4 regions of the Streptomyces melanosporofaciens genome follow, and region 3 is predicted to be linked to each of the others. Evidence: riboswitches for the same ligand, from Rfam matches in the RefSeq annotation. Region 3 holds a riboswitch; each other region holds the start of a gene.

Region 1 (5,759 bases), 2.8 Mb from region 3:
TCCCCCACGATGGCCGCCAGGCCCACCCGGTCGACGTAGTCGTGGTGGGTGAAGCGGTGGACATCGCGGTCGGACAGGCGGGGGTAGGGCGCGAAGAAGCGGTAGTACTTCGACTCGTCCGACACCCGTTCGTAGAAGCTGACCAGCCGCTGGGCGTCATCAGGGGTGATGGGACGGATCTGTGCCGTGCCGCCGTCCCGGAGCACCACATCGGCTTCCCAGTGGGTCGGGTAGGCGTGATGGTCCGACGGGCTCCGCATGGGGCCCAGGGTACGGGCCCGCCCGGTCCGGATGGTGGACACCCTTGCGTCGGGGCCGAGTGTCGGGGGAAGGTCCGTATCGGGCCAGTCCGGGCATGCCCGGGCTCACTCGGACATCGACCGGGTGAATCCGGACACCGTATGATTTTGGTCTAGACAACAGCACCCGTCACACCTGAAGGGCAACACCATGGCTGAGCGCCGCGTCACCATCGGCTGGGCCGAGGGCCTGCACGCCCGCCCTGCGTCGATCTTCGTCCGGGCGGCCACCGCCGCCGGCGTCCCCATCACGATCGCCAAGGGCGACGGCACCCCGGTCAACGCCGCCTCCATGCTGGCCGTGCTGGGCCTGGGCGCCCAGGGCGGCGAGGAGGTCGTCCTCGCCTCCGACGCGGACGATGCCGAGGTCGCGCTCGACCGGCTGGCGAAGCTGGTGGCGGAGGGCCTCGAGGAGCTTCCCGAGACCGTCTGATCCACCGCCCGATTCACATGTGATTCCTGTGTGATTTCCGTGTGATTCAAGGGTTCGGCACGGCGGGGCCGCGGCGACCATTACGGTCCCCGCGGCCCCGCTGTTTTCCGTTTCCACCCGGACTCGGCGGACCGAAAACCGGGCGCCGCAAAACCATGCGGAGAATTCCCGAGAGTTGTATACGGGATCGCTGTTAATTCCGGCCGCTCGCCGTGTTTACGGAATGTTTCGAAGCGCTCACCGGGATGGGGCGGCGCTGCCGGTATTCCGCCAGCGCGCGCTCGGTGTGCGCTGCGGCGAGCGCCCGCGCCCGGTCGGCGTCACCGCGCGCCACCGCGTCCACCAGCGCGCCGTGCTCCGCCCAGGACTCCACGGCCCGCGCGGCCGGGTCGGGGCGCCGGGCACCCCCGGGCGGTGCGGACTGCGGCGCGGGCACGGCCGCGTACACCCACGCGGTCTTGCGGCGCAGCTGGACGAGCATCGCGGCCAGGCTCGGGCTGCCGGACGCCTGGGCGAGCGTCTCGTGGAACCAGTCGCCCAGCGGCCGCAGCTCGCCGAGCCGGCCGTGTTGGGCCCGCTCCCGGCCGAGCCGGACCAGCCCGCGCAGCACCTTCAGATGGGCCTCGGTGCGGCGCTGTGCGGCCCGCGCGGCGCCCAGCGGCTCCAGCAGCGCCCGGATGTCCAGCAGATCGGCCGCCTCGCGCTCGGAGGGCTGGGCGACGCAGGCCCCCGCGTGCCGCCGGGTCGTCACGAAGCCCTCGGACTCCAAGGTGCGCAGGGCCTCGCGGACCGGCACCCGCGAGACGCCGTAGCGCCGGGCGAGAAGTTCCTCGGTGAGCCGGCTGCCGGGCTGATGGGTGCCGGAGACGATGTCGTCGCGAATCGCCGTGCACACCGCATGCGCCGAAATCCGGCGACCGCCCTGGGCCGCGGTCGTATCCCCGCTCACTTCCGGTCCCACATTGTCGAACCTCCGCCTTAATGCCCGCGAAACGCATCCATGGAACGCGCATTGCACGACTCTATTCCCATCGGACGTCATTTCCGATGGCGGAGTGCATTTCATGGATATTTTTTGGTCAGCGGGCGGCGGCACGCCGAAGGCCCCGTCCGGTGGACGGGGCCTTCTCGGAGACTCGCGGGGGTCGGACGTGAGCGGAGTCCCGCGGGGTCAGACGTTGACGCCGTGCGAGCGCAGATACGACAGGGGGTCGATGTCCGAGCCGTAGTCCGGACTGGTGCGGGCCTCGAAGTGCAGATGCGGTCCGGTGACGTTGCCGGTGGCGCCCGACAGGCCGATCTGCTGGCCGGGGGTGACCTTCTGGCCGACCGAGACGCTGATCGACGACAGGTGGCCGTACTGGGTGTAGGTGCCGTCGTTCATCTTGATGACGACGTTGTTGCCGTAGGAGCCGCCCCAGCCCGCCTCGACGATCTCGCCCATGCCCACGGAGTGCACCGAGGTGCCGGAGGAGGCGTGGAAGTCGATGCCGGTGTGGCTGCCGGAGGACCACAGTCCGCTGGCCGCCTCGTAGCCGGTGGAGACGTAGGAGCCGCTGATCGGCGACTCGAAGGTGTTCAGGCGCTTGCGCTCGGCCTCGCGCGCCGCGCGCTCCTTGGCCTCGCGCTCGGCCTTGGCCTTCTTCGCCGCGGCCTCCGCCTTTCTGGCGGCCTCCTGGCGGGCGATCGTCTCCGCCTTGGCCTTGGCGGCGGCCTGCTCGGCGGCGGTCTCCTGGGCCTGCGCCTGGTCCTCGATGTGGTCCGCGATCCCATCGCCGATCACGATCGCCTGGGTCAGACCGGTCTGCTGGGCACTGGGGCCCGTGTCGGCCGCGAACGCCTGTCCGGTGATCCCGGCGACCACACCCGAGGCGACGGTGGTGATGCCCACGACGTTCGCGCCGGTGCGGACGTTGACCTTGGTGGTGCGGCGGTGTTTCCCGGTGGCAGTGCGGGTGGACGCCATACTGAGGCGCACTCCTTTCCTTCCTTCTCGCCTACCGGGTTAGCTGACGGGTTCGGAGCAGGAAGGTCTCCTACGGACTCCTCCCCCAGCTGAGGAAGGGGCCCGATTCACCCCTGGGGACGTGTGGGTCCCCGGCTCCCCTGGCTCGCGCCGTACGGGGACTCGGCGATGACTGTCCGTGCCGCGGGTGCGGCGGGTTGCCGGCGAACAGCCGGACTGACGCTAAGCGGGCCCGCTGTCGATCACCAAACGGTTCCGGTTTTTTGTTGCTCTCCCCACAAACCAAACAAGCTGTCACTCCCGCAAATCGGGCATGAAGGAAGGACCCCGGCACCCTTACGGGGGCCGGGGTCCTTCCGTCGTGAGCTCGTTGACCGGACCGTCTGCCGGATCGTCAGTGAACCGGGATCGTCAGTGAGCCGGCCTGGGCGTCGGCTCCTCGGCCGGATCCGGCCACTCGGCCAACTCCTCGCGGCTCAGCCGGAGATGACGCGCACCTCGCCGATGCCCAGCGCCCTGACCGGCTCCTCGATCGCCGAGGCGTCCCCGACCAGCACCGTGACCAGCCGGTCCGCCGGGAAGGCGCTCACCACCGCGGCGGTCGCCTCCACCGTGCCGGTCTCCGCGAGGCGGGCGTACAACTGCGCCTGGAAATCGTCCGGAAGATGCTGCTCGACCTGGTCGGCGAGAGTGCCCGCGACGGACGCCGCCGTCTCGTACTTCAGCGGGGCGACGCCCACCAGGTTCTGCACCGCGACATCGCGCTCCTCGTCGGTGAGCCCCTCCTCCTTCAGCGTGCGCAGCACCTTCCAGAGGTCCTCCAGCGCGGGCCCGGTGACCTCGGTGGCCACCGAGCCGCTGATCGCCAGCATGGCGGCGCCCGCGGAGCCGCCCGAGGGCGCCGGGGGCGCCGAGCGCAGCACCTGACCGAAGGCGCGCACCCCGTAGGTGTAGCCCTTCTCCTCGCGCAGCACACGGTCGAGGCGGGAGGTGAGGGTGCCACCGAGGCAGTACGTGCCGAGCACCTGCGCGGGCCAGATCCGGTCATGGCGGTCGGCGCCGACGCGCCCGATGAGCAGCTGGGTCTGCACCGCGCCCGGCCGGTCGACGATCACCACACGGCCGAGGTCGTCCGCGACGATCGGGGGAACCGGGCGCGGCGCGCCCGCCCCGCCCGTCCAGGCGCCCAGGGTGTCGGCGAGCGCCCCGTCGAGGTCGACCCCGGTGAGGTCGCCCACGATCACGGCGGTGGCCGTGGAGGGGCGGACATGCGCCTCGTAGAAGGCCCGCACGGCCGCGGCGTCGATGCCCTCGATGGTCTCCTGGGTGCCCTGGCGCGGCCGGGACATCCGCGACTCGGCCGGGAAGAGGGCCGCGGAGAGGGCCATCGAGGCGCGGCGGGCCGGGTTGGCCAGCTCATGGGGGATCTCGTCCAGCCGGTTGCGCACCAGCCGCTCGACCTCGCCGTCCGGGAAGGCGGGCGCACGCAGGGCGTCGGCCAGCAGACCGAGCGCCTTGGGCAGCCGGGAGACCGGGACCTCCAGGGAGACGCGGAGGCCGGGGTGGTCGGCATGCGCGTCCAGCGTGGCGCCGCAGCGCTCGAGCTCGGCGGCGAACTCCTCGGCGTCGTGCTTGTCGGTGCCCTCCGACAGGGCGCGCGCCATGATCGTGGCGACGCCTTCGAGCCCGGTGGGCTCGGCGTCCAGCGGCGCCTCCAGATTGATCTCGACGGCGACGACCTGCTGGCCGGGGCGGTGGCAGCGCAGCACGGTAAGGCCGTTGGACAGCTCACCGCGCTCGGGGGCCGGGAACGCCCACGGCTTGGGCGCGCCGCCCTTGGGCTGCGGGTGGAAGGTCATGGTCGCGGTGACGGCGTCGCTCACTGGGCCGCCTCCCCTTCTGCGTCGGTCTCGGCGGTGTCGGCTGCGTCCTCGGCGCCCTGGACGGGCTCATAGACCAGCACGGCGCGGTTGTCGGGGCGCAGCCGCGCCGCGGCCACGGCCCGCACCTCCTCGGCGGTGATGTCGAGCACCCGCTCCACGGCGGTCAGCGCCAGCTGCGGGTCGCCGAAGAGCACGGCGTACCGGCAGAGCTCGTCGGCCCGGCCGCCGACCGTGGCCAGCCGGTCCAGCCACTCGCGCTCGATCTGCGCCTGCGCCCGCTCCATCTCCTGCGGGGTCGGCCCCTCCTCGGCGAAGCGGGCCAGCTCCTCGTCGACGGCGGTCTCGATGGCCGGCACCTCGACACCGCCGGAGGTCTTCACGTCCAGCCAGCCCAGCGAGGGGGCGCCGGACAGCCGCAGCAGGCCGAATCCGGCGGCCACGGCGGTGCGGTCGCGGCGCACCAGGCGGTTGTGGAGCCGGGAGGACTCCCCGCCGCCGAGGACGGTCAGCGCCAGATCGGCGGCGTCGGCCTCGCGGGTGCCGTCGTGCGGCAGCCGGTAGGCGGCCATCAGGGCGCGGGCCGGGACCTCCTCCTCCACGACCTCGCGCAGCTGGCCGCCGATCACCTCCGGGAGCGTGCCGTCGCGGGGCGGCCGCTTGCCGTCGTGGGAGGGGATGGAGCCGAAGTACTTCTCGATCCAGGCGAGCGTCTGCTCGGGGTCGATGTCGCCGACGATCGACAGCACGGCGTTGTTCGGCGCGTAGTAGGTGCGGAAGAACTCCCGCGCGTCCTCCAGGGAGGCCGCGTCCAGGTCGGCCATGGAGCCGATCGGGGTGTGGTGGTACGGGTGGCCCTCGGGGTACGCCATGGAGACGAGCTTCTCGAAGGCGGTGCCGTACGGGACGTTGTCGTACCGCTGGCGGCGCTCGTTCTTGACGACGTCGCGCTGGTTCTCCAGGCTCTCCTCGTCCAGTGCGGTCAGGAGGGAACCCATCCGGTCGGCCTCCAGCCACAGGGCGAGCTCGACCTGGTGGGCGGGCATGGTCTCGAAGTAATTGGTGCGCTCGAAGCTGGTCGTGCCGTTGAGCGAGCCGCCGGCCCCCTGCACCAGCTCGAAGTGGCCGTTGCCGGTCACCTGCGCGGAGCCCTGGAACATCAGGTGCTCGAAGAGGTGAGC
Region 2 (5,759 bases), 180 kb from region 3:
GGGCGAGGAGCGCGGCCGCGCGGGCGGTGCTGCTGGTGAGCGAGCGCTGCTTGGGCTTCCTGTGCGACGCCACTGCGGCGGTTCACCTGGTCTTTCTTGGGCATTCCAGGACATTCCGCTGATCCTGGACCCTCGTGGGGAGCGGACGGACAGGTGGCAGTCCGCCGTGAGGCGGGGACCCTCAGTTGACGGGAAGCGGACTGCCACCTGGAGGAGGAAGTTAGGCGGGAAACCGGGGGGCGTGCGGGGGATTGAACGGGAGTGCACGGATTTCGTCGCTCCCGTGACGGCGGCTGATCGCCCGGCGAGTGGGGTGGTCGGGAGTGTGGGGCGGCCGTGACCGAAGCGTCGATAGGGGCCCACCCGAGTGCCGGGTGATGATATGCGCGCGGTTAGTCTCCGGAGCCATGGACGTACTCATTCACGTGTTCGTCGGCCTGCACATCGTCGGCATCGGCGCGCTGCTCGGCGGCTTCTTCTCGCAGCTCAAGGCGATGGGCACGGGCGAGGCCCGGATGACCCCGGCGATGCTGCACGGCGCGCTGACCATGCTGGTGACCGGCGCGGCGCTGGTCGGGCTCAATCAGGCCGACGACAACAGCGTCGACAACATCAAGATCGGTGTGAAGCTGGCGCTGCTGATCGTGGTCCTCGGCCTGGTGTATGTGAAGCGCGACGAGGAGAAGGTAGAGTCTGCCGCCTTCGGCGCGGTGGGTGCCTTGACAACGGCAAATATTTTCATCGCCGTGCTGTGGACCTGACGAGCTGATCATCTGAGGTAATCACGAGACAATTCCGACACCTTTTCGACACGATCCTGAGGCAACCGTTTGCACTCGTGAGCTGTCCTGGTAAAGAGCGAGGCAGTCGAGAGGAGTGGCCATGGGGGCAGTGGGGGCAGTCAGAAGCAGGCATGGTGGGCGTGGCCGACGCGCGGGCCTCGTGCTGGGGCTGGCGGGGATGACGGTGCCGCTCGCGGTCGCCGTCGCCGGTCCCGCGCAGGCTCAGGCACGGCCGGCCCAGGCACGGCCGCTGGGCAGGTCGGCCGGATCGGTGACACCGGCGACCATGGCCGCGTCATCGTGTACGACCAGCGTGGGGCCGTACCAGAGGCAGGCCGAGCGGTTCCTGGGCCGCCCCGTGGACGGGCGGCAGTCGCGGGCGGACTGTCTCGCGATCCAGAAGTTCCAGGTCAACCACGGCATCAGCCCGACGATCGGCTACGCGGGCCCGATCACCTGGGGCGTGATGAGCCTGATCAACACCCAGAAGGCGGCCGGACACAACCCGAACGCGGCGAAGAAGTGCCCGACCAACAAGGGCCGCATCGCCTGTGTCGACCTCACCCGGCAGCTCAGCTGGATCCAGGACGGCTCCCGGCTGGTCTACGGGCCGGTGCCGGTGCGGTCCGGGCGGAACGGCTTCGAGACCCGCACCGGGCTGAAGAAGATCTACTGGCGGAACATCGACCACTGGTCGACGCTCTACAAGGTCGCCATGCCCTACAGCCAGTTCTTCGACGGCGGTCAGGCGTTCCACTCGATCGCCGGGAGCGTATGGTCCCCGCCCGGCTCCCACGGCTGCGTCAATATGCGCACGGGCGAGGCCAAGAAGTACTGGAGCCTGCTGAAGAACGGCGACGACGTGTACGTCTACGGGCGCAAGCCCGGCACGTGAGCCGATGAGGTGACGGATGCCGCTGCCCGGGGCCCCGGCCCCGGGCAGCGGCACGCCAAGGGCCGTGCGGCCCCCGTGCCGCCCTACGCGGGCCGCACGCTCCCGTAGATCGGCATCTCGGTGATCGGCGCCTTCTTCACCACATCGCCCGGCTTCGGCGCGTGGATCATCATCCCGTCGCCGATGTAGAGGCCGACATGGCTGATGTCGTCGTAGAAGAAGACCAGATCGCCCGGCTGGAGTTCGGACGTCGAGACGCGCGTACCGGCCTTCACCTGGTCCCAGGTGGTGCGCGGCAGCGAGATCCCGGCCGTCTTCCAGGCCGCCTGCGTCAGCCCTGAGCAGTCGAAGGAGCTGGGGCCGGTCGCGCCCCAGACATACGGCTTGCCGAGCTGCGACTTCGCGAAGGCGATGGCCTGGGCCGCCTTGGAGCTGTTGGCCGGCGCCGAGGGCGTCGTCGAACCGGAGCTGCTGTCTCCGTTCTGCTGCTCCTGCTTCTTGCGCGCCGCCTCCTGGCGCTGCTTCTCGGCGAGCGCGGCCGCCTTACGGCGGGCCTCTTCCGCCTTCTTCTTCTCGATCGCCGCCAGCCGCGCCTTCTCCTTGGCGGTCAGATTCGCCAGCAGCCGCCGGGCCTCGGTCAGCTTGTCCTGGACGGTCTTCTTCTGGGTCTTCAGCTGCTTCTGCGACGCGGTCAGCGAGGCGAGGCTCTCGCTGGCCTTACCGCGCTCCTTGGCGGCGCTCGCCTGCTGCTTCTGGAAGTCGTCGACGGCCTGCTTCTGCCGACCGGTCAGCCGGTCGATCAGATGCGACTGGTCGAAGACGTCCTGCGGATCGTTGGAGAACAGCAGGGTCGCGGCGGAGCGGGCCATTCCGCCGTCGCGGTACTGGGCGGCGGCGTAGGCGCCGAGCGTGCGCCGCGCCTCGTTGAGCTTCTCGGTGCGCTCGGCGACGGAGTCCAGCAGCTTGTCGACCTTGCCCCGCTGCTGATCGGCCCGCTCCTTGGCGGCGTTGTAGCGCTGGGTGGCGCTCTCCGCCTGGTGGTAGAGGGTGTCGACCTTCTCCTTGACCTTCTCGATCGACGGGGCGGCCGGCTTGGGGTCGCCCGGCGCGGCGTTGGCCGTCTGGGAGAGGAGGGTGACGGATGCGAGAGCGGCCGTGGTGAACCCGACGGCCGTACGGCGGCCGTGACCGGTGAGCGGGGCCGGTATTCGGCTCCGCGGCTTGCGGTGCGACGCCAAGGGAGGCGACTCCTTCCGTGGACCGCCTACCGGGTTAGCTGTCGGGTTCGGGCGGTACGGAAGGTTGCCCTACGGCCGTGTCCGGGCGGCACCTGCGTGCCACGCCGTTCGGGCCGATTCACCCCGGTGTTGCGTTGTCGGGTCCCCGGCTCCGGGCGCCCTACGGCGGTGCCGGACTCGGCGGAGGCCGCCCGTGCCGACGTGGTTCGCCGACGGATCTTCCGGGCCGCCTGACGCAGGACGGTAGCCAACACGTGGGGCTCCTGTGAAGACTGGTGGCCGTTTTGCCCGAAACCGTTTCGTGATGTTCGGGCATCGGCTGTCAGTGGGGCGGCCTAGACTCGGGGAGCGATGAGCAGCCTCTTTGACGACAGCTTCCTGGCGGACCTCGGGCCTCCTTCGAACGAGGAGCCACCGCCGCCGCCCGAGGATTCGGCGCACCCCGGCCCCGACGGTGCCGAGGACGTGCCGCATCACCTGTTCAGCGGCGGCTTCGACGCGCCCGTGCCCCGGGAGGCCCATTACCGGGACGGCGCGGCGCGGCCCGTCGTGGACCCGTCCGCCCTGCTCGAGGGGTTGAACGAGCAGCAGAGAGCCGCCGTGGAGCACACCGGCTCGCCGCTGCTGATCGTCGCGGGCGCCGGCTCCGGCAAGACCCGGGTGCTCACCCACCGCATCGCCTATCTGCTCGGCGCCCGCGGGACGCACCCCGGCCAGATCCTCGCCATCACCTTCACCAACAAGGCGGCGGGCGAGATGAAGGAGCGGGTGGAGGAGCTCGTCGGCCCGCGGGCGAACGCCATGTGGGTCTCCACCTTCCACAGCGCCTGCGTCCGCATCCTGCGCCGCGAGTCCAAGAAGCTCGGCTTCACCTCATCGTTCTCGATCTACGACGCCGCCGACTCCAAGCGGCTGATGTCGCTGGTCTGCCGGGATCTGGATCTCGACCCCAAGCGGTTCCCGCCGAAGTCCTTCAGCGCCAAGATCTCCAACCTGAAGAACGAGCTGATCGACGAGGAGACCTTCGCCGGACAGGCGACGGACGGTTTCGAGAAGACGCTGGCCGAGGCGTATGCGATGTACCAGGCGAGGCTGCGCGAGGCCAACGCGCTGGACTTCGACGACATCATCATGACCACGGTCAATCTGCTCCAGGCGTTCCCGGACGTGGCCGAGCACTACCGCCGCCGCTTCCGGCACGTCCTGGTGGACGAGTACCAGGACACCAACCACGCGCAGTACACCCTCGTGCGCGAGCTGGTGGGCACGGACACCGAGGAGACCACGGCCGCCGAGCTGTGCGTGGTGGGCGACGCCGACCAGTCGATCTACGCCTTCCGGGGCGCCACGATCCGCAACATCCTCCAGTTCGAGGAGGACTACCCCACCGCGCGGACGATCCTCCTCGAGCAGAACTACCGCTCCACCCAGACCATCCTGAGCGCGGCCAACGCGGTCATCGAGCGCAATGAGAACCGCCGCCCGAAGAACCTGTGGACCGAGGCCGGCGCCGGGACCGAGATCACCGGCTATGTGGCCGACACCGAGCACGACGAGGCCCAATTCGTCGCCGACGAGATCGACCGGCTGACCGACGCGGGCGACGCCAAGGCCGGTGACGTGGCGGTCTTCTACCGGACCAACGCCCAGTCCCGTGTCTTCGAAGAGATCTTCATCCGGGTCGGGCTGCCGTACAAGGTCGTCGGCGGCGTGCGCTTCTACGAGCGCAAGGAGGTCCGGGACGTCCTCGCCTATCTGCGGGTGCTGGCCAACCCCGAGGACTCCGTCCCGCTCCGCCGGATTCTGAACGTGCCCAAGCGCGGCATCGGGGAGCGCGCGGAGGCCATGATCGACGCGCTGGCGCTGCGCGAGAAGATCACCTTCCCGCAGGCGCTGCGCCGGGTCGACGACGCGTACGGCATGGCGGCCCGCTCGGCCAACGCCGTCAAGCGGTTCAACACGCTCATGGAGGAGCTGCACACCATTGTGGAGTCCGGGGCGGGCCCGGCGACCGTCCTGGAGGCGGTGCTGGAGCGCACCGGCTATCTGGCCGAGCTCCAGGCGTCCACCGACCCGCAGGACGAGACCCGGATCGAGAACCTGCAGGAGCTCGCGGCCGTGGCCCTGGAGTTCGAGCAGGACCGCGGCGAGGAGAACCCCGGCACCCTCGCGGACTTCCTGGAGCAGGTCGCGCTCGTCGCCGACTCCGACCAGATCCCCGACGAGGACACCGACGGCTCCGGCGTGATCACGCTGATGACGCTGCACACGGCGAAGGGCCTGGAGTTCCCGGTCGTCTTCCTCAGCGGCATGGAGGACGGCGTCTTCCCGCATATGCGGGCGCTCGGCCAGACCAAGGAGCTGGAGGAGGAGCGGCGGCTGGCCTATGTGGGTATCACCCGGGCCCGCGAGCGGCTCTATCTGACCCGCTCGACCATGCGCAGTGCCTGGGGCCAGCCCGCGTACAACCCGCCCTCCCGCTTCCTGGAGGAGATCCCGGACCAGTATGTCCGGTGGCGGCGCACCGGGCCCGCCACCCCGTCGGCGTCCATGGGCGGCGTCGCCTCGACCCCGCCGTCGGGGCTGTCGTCCAGTCTGTCGTCGTCGCGTTCGCGCACCGGGGGCAGCGGGTTCGCGACCCGGCGGGCCAAGGAGCGTCCGGTGGTCGCGCTGGCCATCGGCGACCGGGTCACCCATGACTCGTTCGGGCTCGGCACGGTGGTGGCGGTGAAGGGCAGCGGGGACAACGCGGAGGCGACGATCGACTTCGGCGAGGAGAAGCCGAAGCGGCTGCTGCTGCGGTACGCACCGGTGGAGAAGCTGTAGCTCTGGCGGCTGGCCGAA
Region 3 (5,759 bases):
TGATCTGGCCGCAGTTGGTGGCGACGGCCAGGTCGGCGATGGTGACGTCCTCGGTCTCACCGGAGCGGTGCGACATCATGCACTTGTAGCCGCTGCGCTGGGCCAGCTCGACGGCGTCCAGGGTCTCGGTCAGCGAGCCGATCTGGTTGACCTTGACCAGCAGGGCGTTCGCGGTGTCGCTGTCGATACCGCGGGAGAGCCGCTCGGGGTTGGTGACGAAGAGGTCGTCGCCGACCAGCTGGACCTTGTCGCCGAGCTGCTCGGTGATGGTCTTCCAGCCGTCCCAGTCCTCCTCGTTCAGCGGGTCCTCGATGGAGACCAGCGGGTACGCGGCGACCAGCTCGGCGTAGTACGAGGTCATCTCGGCGGCGGTGCGGGACTTGCCCTCGAACTCGTACGACCCGTCCTTGTAGAACTCGGAGGCGGCGACGTCCAGCGCGAGCGCGATGTCCTGGCCCGGCTGGTAGCCGGCCTTCTTGATCGCCTCGAGGATCAGGTCGAGGGCCTCACGGTTGGAGCCGAGGTTCGGCGCGAAGCCGCCCTCGTCGCCGAGGCCGGTGGACAGGCCGCGCTCCTTCAGCACGGACTTCAGGGTGTGATAGACCTCGGCGCCCCAGCGCACGGCCTCGGAGAAGGACTCCGCGCCGATCGGCGCGATCATGAACTCCTGGATGTCCACATTGGAGTCGGCGTGCGATCCGCCGTTGAGGATGTTCATCATCGGCACCGGCAGCAGATGGGCGTTCGGCCCGCCGAGGTAACGGAAGAGCGGGAGGTCGGACGCCTCGGAGGCGGCGTGCGCGACCGCGAGGGAGACGCCGAGGATGGCGTTGGCACCGAGCGAGGACTTGTCCGGGGTGGCGTCCAGGTCGAACATCGCCTGGTCGATCAGGCGCTGCTCGGTGGCGTCGTAGCCGACCAGCTCGGGGCCGATCTGCTCGATGACGGCGAGGACGGCCTTCTCCACGCCCTTGCCGTTGTAGCGGTTCTTGTCGCCGTCACGGAGCTCGAGGGCCTCGAAGGCGCCGGTGGAGGCGCCGGACGGAACGGCGGCACGGCCGGTGCTGCCGTCGTCGAGGCCAACCTCGACCTCGACCGTGGGGTTGCCTCGCGAGTCGAGGATCTCGCGAGCTACGACGACGTCGATGGACGGCACGAGGTTCTCCTTCGTATGGGTCTGCGGTAGCAGCACGAGCCTAACGGGCCGGGAGGGCTGCACCCCGCGTTCGCCCGCCCCACGAGACGGGGGCGTGACACAAAAAGCCAGATTCCGAATCACATATCCAGACTTCTGGTGAATCGGGAAATGGGGGAGCCCCGGTGGGGCGCGCCATGGGGGCGGCACGCCCGACCGGGGCTCGACTCTCAGGTGCTCACCGCGGCTCAGCCGAGGTGGAGCTTCTGGCCGGGGTAGATCAGGTCGGCCTTCTCCACGATGTCGTCGTTCAGCTTGAAGAGCTTCTTCCAGCCGCCCTTGACGTGGTGCTCCTTGGCGATCGTGCCGAGGGTGTCGCCGGCCTTGACCTTGTACTCGCCGTCACCCTTCTTGATCGGGCCACGGGGCTGCTCACGCGTGGCGCGCTCGGGCTCGGAGTGCGGCTGCGCCTTCGGCTGGGCAGGCTGGGCGGCCGGGGCCGACTTGGTGGAGGCCGACGGCTGGTCCTGCGAACCGGAGGGCGCGGAGGGCGCGGACGGGCTGCCGCCGGAGGTCAGACCCTTGCCGCAGACCGGCCAGGCGCCCTTGCCCTGGCTGCCGAGGACCTTCTCGGCTATCTGGATCTGCTGGCTCTTGCTGGCCTTGTCCGCGGTGGGCGCGTAGGCGGTGCCGCCGTACGCGGCCCAGGTGGAGCTCGAGAACTGCAGGCCGCCGTAGTAGCCGTTGCCGGTGTTGATCGACCAGTTGCCACCGGCCTCGCACTGCGCGACCTGGTCCCACTGGGAGCTGGTGGCCGCGGAGGCGGAGGTCGCCCCGATGAGGGGCGCCGCCACGGCGGCACCGGCGAGACCGGTGAGCGCGGCGATACGGGTGGCCTTGGAGGGACGGCGGTGCTTCCCGTTGGACTTCAGCATCGTTGGTTCGTTTCCTCACCGACGCCTACGAGGTGAGCTGTCGGGTTCGGACGTGAGTTGCCCGGCCGGTCGCGATGATCGCTCCCGGCTTCACCCCTAGCCGACGAGCCCGTGTCCACAGGCCACTCGGCACCTACCTTGGGTCCCCCGCTCCTGCCTTCGGCGCTGACGCGTCGGATTCCCCCGACCGCCGGCAGGATTCGGCGTGACGATCGACGGTGCTCGCGGTGGCGAGCGGAAAGACGTTAAACACACCTCCCGAGAACGTTCAAACACCCCAATGGCAGCGAATGGGGCTGTAATTGATCTCACCCGGCCCACATCGGCGCAGGTAGGGCCGGGTGAGGAGAGATCGGACAGGAGGTGCGGCCCGGAAATTGTGACGAGATGTATGTCTCACCGGAACCAGATCGGGCAATTCCCCCCGAATCACTGCTCCCTGATGGAGAGGTCAAGTCGCTGACCAGGGATGATCAGGTCGGGGTCGATTCCGATGAGCTCCTCGTTGCTCTCGTAGAGCCCTTCCCAACCTCGGGACACATTTCGGTCCTCGGCGATCCCTGACAGATTGTCACCGGGGCGAACAGTGTAATCGTCGCCCGTGGGGCCCTGGTCGCGGTCCGCGGCGTCGCGCGAAGCGTGGCGCCCGGAGGGCTGCCCGCCCACCGCATCGCCGCCCTCGGCCCGCTCCCCGGCGTCCGGGGAGCCGCGGTGACGGCCGGAGGGCGAGGGGTCGGCGGAGGGATCCGCCGAGGACCCCTTCGAGCCGTCCGACGCCGAGTCGTCCGAGTCGCCCGATGCCGGGTCATCCGAGGCCGAGCCGTCCGGCGTCGGGGTGTCCGATGCCGAGCCGTCCAGCCCATCGGGGGACTTGGAGGTGTGGGGGGCCTCCGGCTCCTCGGTCGATCCGGACGAATCCGGCTTACCGGCGCTGTCGGACGTCCCCGAACGGTCCGACTCCGGCGAGGAGGAGCCGTCCCGCCCCCGGTCCCCCGCCTCGCCCCGGCCGGTCCCCGCATCCGGGGTGGCCGTGCCACCGGGGTTCACATCGGGGGCGCCGCCGCCGTCGGTGAGCCCGGCGCCCAGCGCACAGCTCGGCCAGGCGTCGGGGCCGCGGTCGCCGAGGATCGACTGGGCGACGGATATCTGCTGGGAGCGGCTGGCCAGGTCGGGACGCGGGGCGTACTCCGTGCCGCCGTAGTCCTTCCACATGTCGAGGGTCAGCTGCAATCCGCCGTAGAAGCCGTTGCCCTCGTTGGCGCTCCACATGCCGCCGCTCTCGCACTCGGCGACCTGATCCCAGGTGGCGGTGTCGGCGGCCTGGGCGCCCGACGCCCCGAAGAGGGGCAGGGCGATGCTCGCTCCCGTGACCCCCGCCGCGACGATGATGGCCGGAGCCTGACGGGGGCGACGGTGTCGACCATTACCGGAACGCATGCGATTGCCCTCTCTATGGCGAACTCGGTTGCCGGTGAACATAGCGAGGGCACTCGATCATCACAAGCCGATGTATCCCAGGTCACGCCGAGGTCACACAGCTGATCATTCGTCACCAATGTCCGTACGCACGGGCCTTGGACGCCTCAGCGGTCCGCGGAATTCCAGGTCACCGGGAGCGTGCGCAGCCCGCGCATGATGAGCCCGCCGCGCCACCGCAGATCCTCCGGATCCGCCGCGAGCCGCAGTCCGGGCAGGCGCCGCAGCAGGGTGGCGATCGCGGTCTGCGCCTCCAGCCGGGCGAGCGGGGCGCCGAGGCAGTAGTGGATGCCGTGGCCGTAGCCGAGGTGCTGGTTGTCGCGGCGGGTGAGGTCGAGGAGATCGGGCTCCGCGAACCGCTCGGGGTCCCGGTCGGCGGCGGCGAGCACCACCAGCACCGGCTCCCCTTCGGCGATGCGCTGGCCCGCGAGGGTGAGCGGCTCGGTGGCGAACCGCCAGGTGGCGATCTCCACGGGCCCGTCGTAGCGCAGCAGCTCCTCGACCCCGGCGGCCAGCAGCCGCTCGTCCCCTTCTTCCAGGGCCCGCTGCATGACGGCTCGCTGCTCCGGATGGCGCAGGAGTGCGTAGACGCCGTTGCCGATGAGGTTGACGGTGGTCTCGAAGCCGGCGAACAAGAGGATGAAGGCCATGGCCGCGGCCTCGTTCTCGGTGAGGTGCTCCCCGTGGTCGCTGGCCCGGATCAGCCCCGAGATCAGATCCTCCCCGTCCTCTTCCTCCCTCCGCTCCACGAGCTCCAGGCGCTTGCGGTGGATCAGCCCGCCGAGATACGCGCGGATCCTCTTCACGGCGCGGGCCACTCCGCCGCGCGGGCCTCCGCCGTGCCGGATCATCGCGCCGGCCCAGTCCCGGAAGTCGTCCTGGTCCTCGCGCGGCACCCCGAGCAGATCGCAGATCGCATAGATAGGGAGAGGGAAGGCGAACTCATGGATGAGGTCCGCCTCTCCCCTTTCCTCGAAGGCGTCGATGAGCTGATCGGTGAGGGTCTGCACGCGAGGGGTGAACGCGGCCACCCGGCGCGGGGTGAACGCCTTGGAGACCAGGCGCCGCAGCCGGGTGTGGTCGGGAGGGTCGATATTGAGCAGATGTGTCATCAGGTCGGCACGTTGTTCGCCGGGAATGCCCACCTTGCCCTTTGCGTGGGCCGCCGCGCTGTGCCGCTGGGGGTTCTTGGAGAGCCGGGGATCGGCCAGTGCCTTCCGGGCATCGGCGTAACGGGTCACCAGCCAGGCGTCGACACCACTGGGCAGCGTGGTCCGGTGCACCGGGGCGTGCTCGCGTAGCCAGGCGTACGCCGGGTAGGGATCGGTGGCGAACTCCCAGGTGAAGAGGGTGGGAGCGGAGCTGTCACGGGGCTGTTCCGACACGCCCCGACGATACCCGCGACCCGTCGCCCCCTCCGGCCTGTCGGAAGTAACGGGCAACACGAGAAATAAGCGAATAAGCAGAACAAAAAGAATAAGAGAGTAATGACCGGGATGAATGTCTGGCGGAATTCCCCATTCATCTCCACACACCCTTCACCACCCACGCACAGCGCGGGTCGAATGCCCGGATATCTGATGGCTGCGACCGCCGTTCGGCGGTTGCCCGCGCCGCCCCGATACGAACCCCCGGGAGCTGCCCTGACGTCGGTCAAAGCGGTGAACTGGCGGTGTGGCTGAAACGACGTCAGGTGAACGAATGGGACTGGGGCACATGCACGGGGCCCAGTGATACCGGTGATACGATCACCGCGCTTGCCAGGCGAGCCAAGGGCGCGTAAGACACACGGCGATCCGGCACATCAGCCGAGAGGATCCCCACTCTGAGGAGCATTATGCCGCCAGTTGGGCATATGGAGCCGTTCCGGCGCACCGACGCCTGCGCGCTGCCGCCGGCAAGACGAGTGCGATGTCCCCGGAACCCGCGGGCGCCGTACGGGCGCTGACTTACCGCTGCTCAGGCACATTCCAGACGCATAACGCACCACACCTCCCTAAAGTCCCTGGCGGTCTAGTCGTTTAAAGAGAGTCTTAATGACGCAATATCTACAGGATCCAGCGCTCTGGGCCCTGATCGCTGGCACGCCTCTCGCCGCAACCGCCATTATTCGCGGGCGAAAGGCGCGGGCGAATCTGCGCCAGGAGAAGGCGGAGCTAGAGAAACGCGCGGCCGACCTCGAGAACAATTACGCCGACGCGGTGCAGGAGGCT
Region 4 (5,759 bases), 1.2 Mb from region 3:
TGCGGCGTACGTCGCCGCGTTCGCCGGGTCGCATCCGCTGGCGAAGAAGATCGGGGCCTGGCCGTCCGTCTTCGCCGTCGCCGGTGGCGTTGCCCTCGCGTCCTGGGCCCTCGCCGATCGGCGGTAGGGGTCCTCAGTCGTATGTAGCGGTTCGCGTACGTGCGGGGGGCTCAGGCGGGCGGGGCTTGTGGCCCGCCCGCCGTCCTACCGTCCGCCGGGCGGTTCGCCCCCGTCCCGTCCCGCCTTCCCGTCAGTCCGATGCCGACGTCAGCAGGTCCAGTTCCGGCTGGGTCAGCTTGAGGTCGATCGAGGCCAGGAGGGCGGGGAGCTGGTCGACGGAGCTGGCGCTGGCCAGGGGGGCCACGACCGTGGGCTGGGCGAGGAGCCACGCCAGGGCGACCGTGGCGGGCTCGGCGCGGTGGTTGGCGGCGACGTCGTCCAGGGCGGCGAGGACCTTCTGGCCGCGCTCGGTCTCCAGGTGCTGGGCCGCGCCCGAGGAGCGGGGGCTGTCGACCGCCGTGCCCGGGCGGTACTTGCCGGTCAGGAAGCCGGACGCCAGGGAGTAGTACGGGATGGTCGCCAGGTGGTGGCGGGCGGCGACGTCGGCCAGCTCACCCTCGAAGGTGTCGCGGGATACCAGGTTGTAGTGCGGCTGGAGGGCGACATAGCGGGCCAGGCCCTCCTGGGTGGAGAAGGTCAGCAGGGCCTCCAGGCGCTCCGCGCTGACGTTGGACGCGGCGATCTCGCGGACCTTGCCCTCCCTGACCAGCTCGTCCAGGGTGGTGATGATCTCCTCCACCGGCACCGACGGATCGTCGTAGTGGGTGTAGTAGAGGTCGATGTAGTCGGTGCGCAGCCGCTGGAGGGATTCCTCGACGCCCGATTTGATGGCGGACGAGGTCAGGCCGCGGGGCTCCGGGGAGCCGCCGCCCACCTTGGTGGCGAGGACGACGTCGGAACGGTTGCGCCGGGAGGCGAACCAGTTGCCCAGGACGGTCTCGGACTCGCCGCCCTCGTTGCCCGGCACCCACGCGGAGTAGACATCGGCGGTGTCGATGAAATTGCCGCCCGCCGCGACGAAGGCGTCGAGCACCCGGAAGGACTCGGACTCGTTGGCGGTCCAGCCGAAGACGTTCCCGCCGAGGGAGAAGGGGAAGACGGACAGGTCACCGATCTTCTGTGTGTTGTCAGCCATACGTCTTTACAACGGGTGGCCGGGCGGGGTTGTTCCTGGAGTGGTGGCTGGGCGGGGTTGTTCCTGGAGTGGTGGCTGGGCGGGGTTGGTTCTGAGGGGTTGGTCCTGAGGGGTTGTTCCTGAGGGGTTGTTCCTGGGGGGTTGTTCCTGGGGGGTTGTTCCTGGGGGCGGCCCCGTCGGGACGTAAACCGGCGGCCCTGGCGTCAAGGGGGGAGAGAGCGCCAGAGCCGCCGGAGTATCAGGGGTTGTATCAGGGGTTCATCCCGTGCTGGCGCAGCCAGGGCATCGGGTCGATCGGCGAGCCGCCGCCCGGCCGGACCTCGAGGTGGAGGTGCGGGCCGGTCACATTGCCGGTGGCGCCGACGCGGCCGATGACGTCGCCCGCCGTCACCTTGCCCGAGGTGACGACCATCGAGGACAGGTGGCAGTACCAGACCTCGGTGCCGTCGCTGAGGGTCAGCACGATGCGGTAACCGTACGAACCGGCCCAGCCCGCCTGGGTGATGGTGCCGCCGTGCACCGCCTTGGCCGGGGTGCCGGTCGGGGCGGCGAAGTCCTGGCCGGTGTGGTCGGCCGACCAGATGTCGCCCGCCTGGCCGAAGCTCGCGGTCAGGGTGTACGAGCCGACGGGGAGGGTGTACGCGGCGGCGAGCCTGGCCTGGCGCTCGGCCGCGGCCTTCTTCTCGGCCGCCTCCTTCGCCCGCTGCTCGGCGGCCTTCTTCTCCGCCTCGGCCTTGGCCTTCCGCTGCGCGGCCACCTCCGCGGCCTGGTCGGATGCCTTCTCCGCGGCGGCCTTCGCCGCGGCGGTGCGGCTGTCCTCGTCCGCCGCGTTCTGCTGGTTCTCGGCCTGCTGGAGGATGCGGGCGCGGAGCGCCTCGCCCGCGTCGGTGGTGCCGCGCTGCTCGTCCTCGCTGGTCAGCCCGGCCTGGGAGAGCGGGGCGGCGGCCGTCTGCGGGCCGCCGCTGTCGTCCGACGCCCAGGAGCCGATGCCGGGCAGGTCCTTGGCGGCGGGCAGGCTGGCCTTGACCTCATCGGCGACATGGCCGAGGTCCGGCATGGAAATGGGCGGCTTGGGACGGTCCTTGGCGCTGGCCATACCGCCCGCACCGACCGCCGCGATCACGCCGACCCCGAGGACGGCGCCGCTGCGCGCCATGGTCCCGCCGCGCTGCTTGGCCACGCGGTGCCGGCCGCGTACGGGAGCGATGGACTCCTCGGTGGGGTTCCACTCCTCCCAGGGCTCGGTCTCGAATCCGGCACCCGGGCCCTCGAACGCGTCCCCATCCGCATCCGGGTACCGATCGTCGGGGGCGAAGTGGCCGTCCCCGGAGCTCATCCCGGCGCCGGCGTCGAAGCCGGGGCCGTAGGCGGTGGCGGTCCCCAAACCGCCTCCCCGTGTGCGATACGGGGCCTCGTCCAGGGCAGACCTGTTGGACGCCACGGAGGCGCACTCCTTTCCTTCCTTCTCGCCTACCGGGTTAGCTGACGGGTTCGGAGCAGGAAGGTCTCCTACGGGTCAGGTTCGACCCGATTCACCCCAAGGTGTTGGTTCCCCGGTTCCCTTGGTGCTTCTGGTGGTGCGGTACTGCCGGTGTACGTATGGGATTCGGCGACGGCGCACGGTGCCGCCCTTGCGACGGTTGTGACGACCGCGCTGCGTTATCGAACGTTAATAGAGAGCGCGATGTGATTCCAAGCTGTTCTGAGGAATCCGCGCACCTTTGGCATGAACTTAGCGCTCAAGAGGGGACAGATCGGGGCGAGTCGGCACACTGGCCAAAGGTTCACAAAAACGCGTGCGGACCGATCGTGCAGCAATTGTTATGCGGAGGGAGCTCGGTCGACTACGCACGGTATGGACCCGGTCGGCTACGGACGGTATGGACCCGGTCGGCTACGGACGGTGGGGAGTGTCGCCGCCCCCCGTAAGGCCTGTGCGGTGCGCATCACCGCCGTCGCGCCCGTTCCCCCGTCCGTTTCCGCGGGCCGGGGTCCGGCGGACCGCCAGCAGCGCCATGTCGTCCGACGTCCCGCCGTCCGTATGGCGCTCGACATCGGCCACCAACGCGTCCAGCAGCTCCTGCGGATCGGCGAAGCGGCGGCCGCGCAGCTGCTTCGCCGGGTCGTAGAACGCGCCATTGCGGTCCCGGGCCTCCGTCACCCCATCCGTGAACAGCAGCAGCGTCTCCCCCTCCTCGAACCCCAGCTCCATCACCCGGTCCGGCCACCCGGCCAACTCCCCCATCCCCACCGGCAGCGCCGCCGCCTCCGGCTCCAGGGCGCGCACCGCGCCGTCCTCCGCCATGAGCAGCGGTGCCGGATGGCCGCGGTTGAGCAGCCGCAGAGTGGAGCCGCCACGCGGAATCTCGGCCACCACCGCCGTCGTGAACCCCTCGAACACCTCCAGGTCGGCCCGCCGGGCGCCCTCACGCTGCAGCGCCCGTTCCAGCCGGCCCACGAGCGCCTCCAGAGTCGTCTCCTGCTCCGCCGCCTCCCGAAAGCAGCCCAGCAGGATGGCCACGACCTCCACGGCCCCCAGCCCCTTGCCGCGTACGTCTCCGACGGTCAGCCGTACGCCGTGCGGGGTGTCCTGGACCGCGTACAGGTCACCGCCGATCGCCGCGTACTTCTCCGCCGGGACGTAGCGCGCGGCGATCTCCAGCCCGGCGAGACGGGCGGGCGGCGCGGGCAGGACGGCGCGCTGGGCCGCCTCCGCGACACCGCGCGCCGAGGCGAGCCGGTGGTAGCTGCGGCGTACGACACGGTTGATCGCCACCGCCAGCACGGTCACGGTGGCGACCGTGACGATCTCGGTGGCCGCCTGGGTCGGGTCCGTCACACCGTGCAACTCCGCCAGCAGGCAGGTCGTGAGGACGGCGATGACGGCCATGATGACGGTCTGGCGCAGCGGTAAGAGCGCCGCGGCGACCAGAGGGGCGGCGGCGAAGAAGGGCGAGGCGGTGTAGCCGGACGGGGTGGCCAGGTCGAAGCTGACGCCGCCGAGGATGAGGAGGGCGGGAACCCAGCGGGCCACCCGGCGGCCCGGCAGCCCCTGGTGAGCGTCCTCGGCCGGGCCGGGCCCCGCGGTGGGGCCGGTGAATGCGTCGGCGGAGACACCACCGGCCGCGGCGCCGGTGTCGATGAGCGTGCGCAGGCGGGTGCGGCGGCGGTGGGTGTGCGGGCGGCTCAGCCGGGGCCAGGCCGTACGCCACTCCGTACGGGCGCCCGTACGAGCCCTGCTCCCTCGCACCCGCACCGGCTTCTCTCGCTTCCCTGGTCCGCGTCCCGCCGTCGCCGCCCTCGTCACCTTCGTCACCAGGCTTCCGGCTGACGGGCTGCCAGGCGAATCGGTGTCGGCCAAGCGGGTGCTGGACGGGCGCCGTGAGCGGGCCCGGCTCCCGCGCGTGCGCTGCGGGCAGGCAGCGGGCACGCGGAGGGCTCACTGCGGGCACGTGGAGGGCGTACACGGGCACTCAGCGGGCACGCGACGGGCTCTCCGCGGCGCGGCAGAGGCTGTGGGCGCGTCAGACCCACGACGAGAGCGCCAGAGGTTACGCGGCGGGTGCCCTGCCGGCCCGTCAGAGGTCACGAGGGAGTCAGCGGCCAGGAGGGCGTCAGCGGCTACGGGCGCACCAGACACCAGAGGTTGCGGATGCAGCAGAAGTTACGGATACGTCATGGGTTACAGATGCGTCAGAGGCTACGGATGGTCAGAGGCACCCATGCGACGTCAGAGGTCGACGCCCAGCGCGCGGGCGTGGCGGTCCGCCGCGAGCTCCGCCGAGACCTCGTCGAGGTAGACCTCGCACACCAGCCGTCCGTCCCGGGTGAGGTTGTGCTCCAGCTCCCACAGCACGACCTCGTCCCCTCCTGCGAGCAGGAAGGCGTGCTCATAGAACCGGCACCAGGTCGCGTCGGGGCCGCCGGAGCGGCGCCGGGGCTTGGGCGCGAGGGCGATGTCATGGGCGAACGCGGTCGTCAGCAGCCGCTCGGTCTCCTCGCCCGGGCGGTCGGGGTTCTCCGCGCGGCGCAGGACACGACGGGCGTGGTCGGCCGAATTGTCGGCCACATACGCACGGGAGCTCTCCAGGGGCTCGGCCGTATGCAGCAGCTGGTCCGGCAGCCACAGGGGTAACCCGTCGAGCTCCTCCCAGCGGGCACCGCCGAGGCGATCATGGACGCGGCGCTCGGCCAGCGTCAGGGCGTCCTCGTCCGCGTAGAGCTCGTACAGCGGGCGACCGCCCTCGCCGGTGTTGTGCTCCAGTTCCCACAGCAGCAGGCTGCTGCCGTCGGGGAGCAGGAAGACATGCCGATAGGTGCTGTAGCCGAGCTGGCCGCACCGCTCATTGCACTGTCGGCAGGACCGCAGCTCGGACTGGTGCATCAGGGCGCTCCGCGCCTGGGCCAGCACCGCCTCGCCGATCTCGAAGCCGTTCTGCGCACGGGCGAGCAGCCCGTCCATCAGCTCGGCCGGGGTCCCGTCCGCTCGTGAGTGCCCCATGTCTCTCCTCCCGCCTCCCGGCGTTGATTCGCCGCGCCCCCGGGCGACTACCTCGCGCACTTA

The links. A riboswitch is a leader RNA that binds a small molecule or an ion and turns the genes downstream of it on or off. The one in region 3 is predicted to bind cyclic di-AMP.
Region 1: linked by a shared signal. The riboswitch ahead of BLV72_RS25955 (M23 family metallopeptidase) and the one ahead of BLV72_RS13190 (transglycosylase family protein) in region 3 are both predicted to bind cyclic di-AMP.
Region 2: linked by a shared signal. The riboswitch ahead of BLV72_RS13980 (C40 family peptidase) and the one ahead of BLV72_RS13190 (transglycosylase family protein) in region 3 are both predicted to bind cyclic di-AMP.
Region 4: linked by a shared signal. The riboswitch ahead of BLV72_RS18415 (M23 family metallopeptidase) and the one ahead of BLV72_RS13190 (transglycosylase family protein) in region 3 are both predicted to bind cyclic di-AMP.

Annotation. Positions count from the first base shown of each region.
Region 1 is NZ_FNST01000002.1:5,343,779-5,349,537, reverse strand. Features, by position in the region: gene BLV72_RS25970 (bifunctional acetate--CoA ligase family protein/GNAT family N-acetyltransferase) at 1-260, opposite strand, end outside; gene BLV72_RS25965 (HPr family phosphocarrier protein) at 451-732, shown strand; gene BLV72_RS25960 (GntR family transcriptional regulator) at 926-1,681, opposite strand; gene BLV72_RS25955 (M23 family metallopeptidase) at 1,904-2,698, opposite strand; cyclic di-AMP (ydaO/yuaA leader) riboswitch at 2,713-2,876, opposite strand; gene BLV72_RS25950 (M16 family metallopeptidase) at 3,175-4,581, opposite strand; gene BLV72_RS25945 (M16 family metallopeptidase) at 4,578-5,759, opposite strand, start outside.
Region 2 is NZ_FNST01000002.1:2,674,278-2,680,036, reverse strand. Features, by position in the region: gene BLV72_RS13995 (C40 family peptidase) at 1-73, opposite strand, end outside; gene BLV72_RS13990 (hypothetical protein) at 408-761, shown strand; gene BLV72_RS13985 (L,D-transpeptidase) at 961-1,677, shown strand; gene BLV72_RS13980 (C40 family peptidase) at 1,761-2,915, opposite strand; cyclic di-AMP (ydaO/yuaA leader) riboswitch at 2,924-3,093, opposite strand; gene pcrA (DNA helicase PcrA) at 3,267-5,741, shown strand.
Region 3 is NZ_FNST01000002.1:2,496,084-2,501,842, forward strand. Features, by position in the region: gene eno (phosphopyruvate hydratase) at 1-1,156, opposite strand, end outside; gene BLV72_RS13190 (transglycosylase family protein) at 1,384-2,070, opposite strand; cyclic di-AMP (ydaO/yuaA leader) riboswitch at 2,078-2,245, opposite strand; gene BLV72_RS13195 (LysM peptidoglycan-binding domain-containing protein) at 2,500-3,507, opposite strand; gene BLV72_RS13200 (cytochrome P450 family protein) at 3,654-4,931, opposite strand; gene BLV72_RS13205 (sensor histidine kinase) at 5,583-5,759, shown strand, end outside.
Region 4 is NZ_FNST01000002.1:3,672,469-3,678,227, reverse strand. Features, by position in the region: partial or broken gene BLV72_RS18425 (hypothetical protein) at 1-127, shown strand, start outside; gene BLV72_RS18420 (aldo/keto reductase) at 251-1,195, opposite strand; gene BLV72_RS18415 (M23 family metallopeptidase) at 1,446-2,636, opposite strand; cyclic di-AMP (ydaO/yuaA leader) riboswitch at 2,648-2,782, opposite strand; gene BLV72_RS18410 (PP2C family protein-serine/threonine phosphatase) at 3,090-4,451, opposite strand; gene BLV72_RS18405 (DUF6227 family protein) at 4,926-5,696, opposite strand.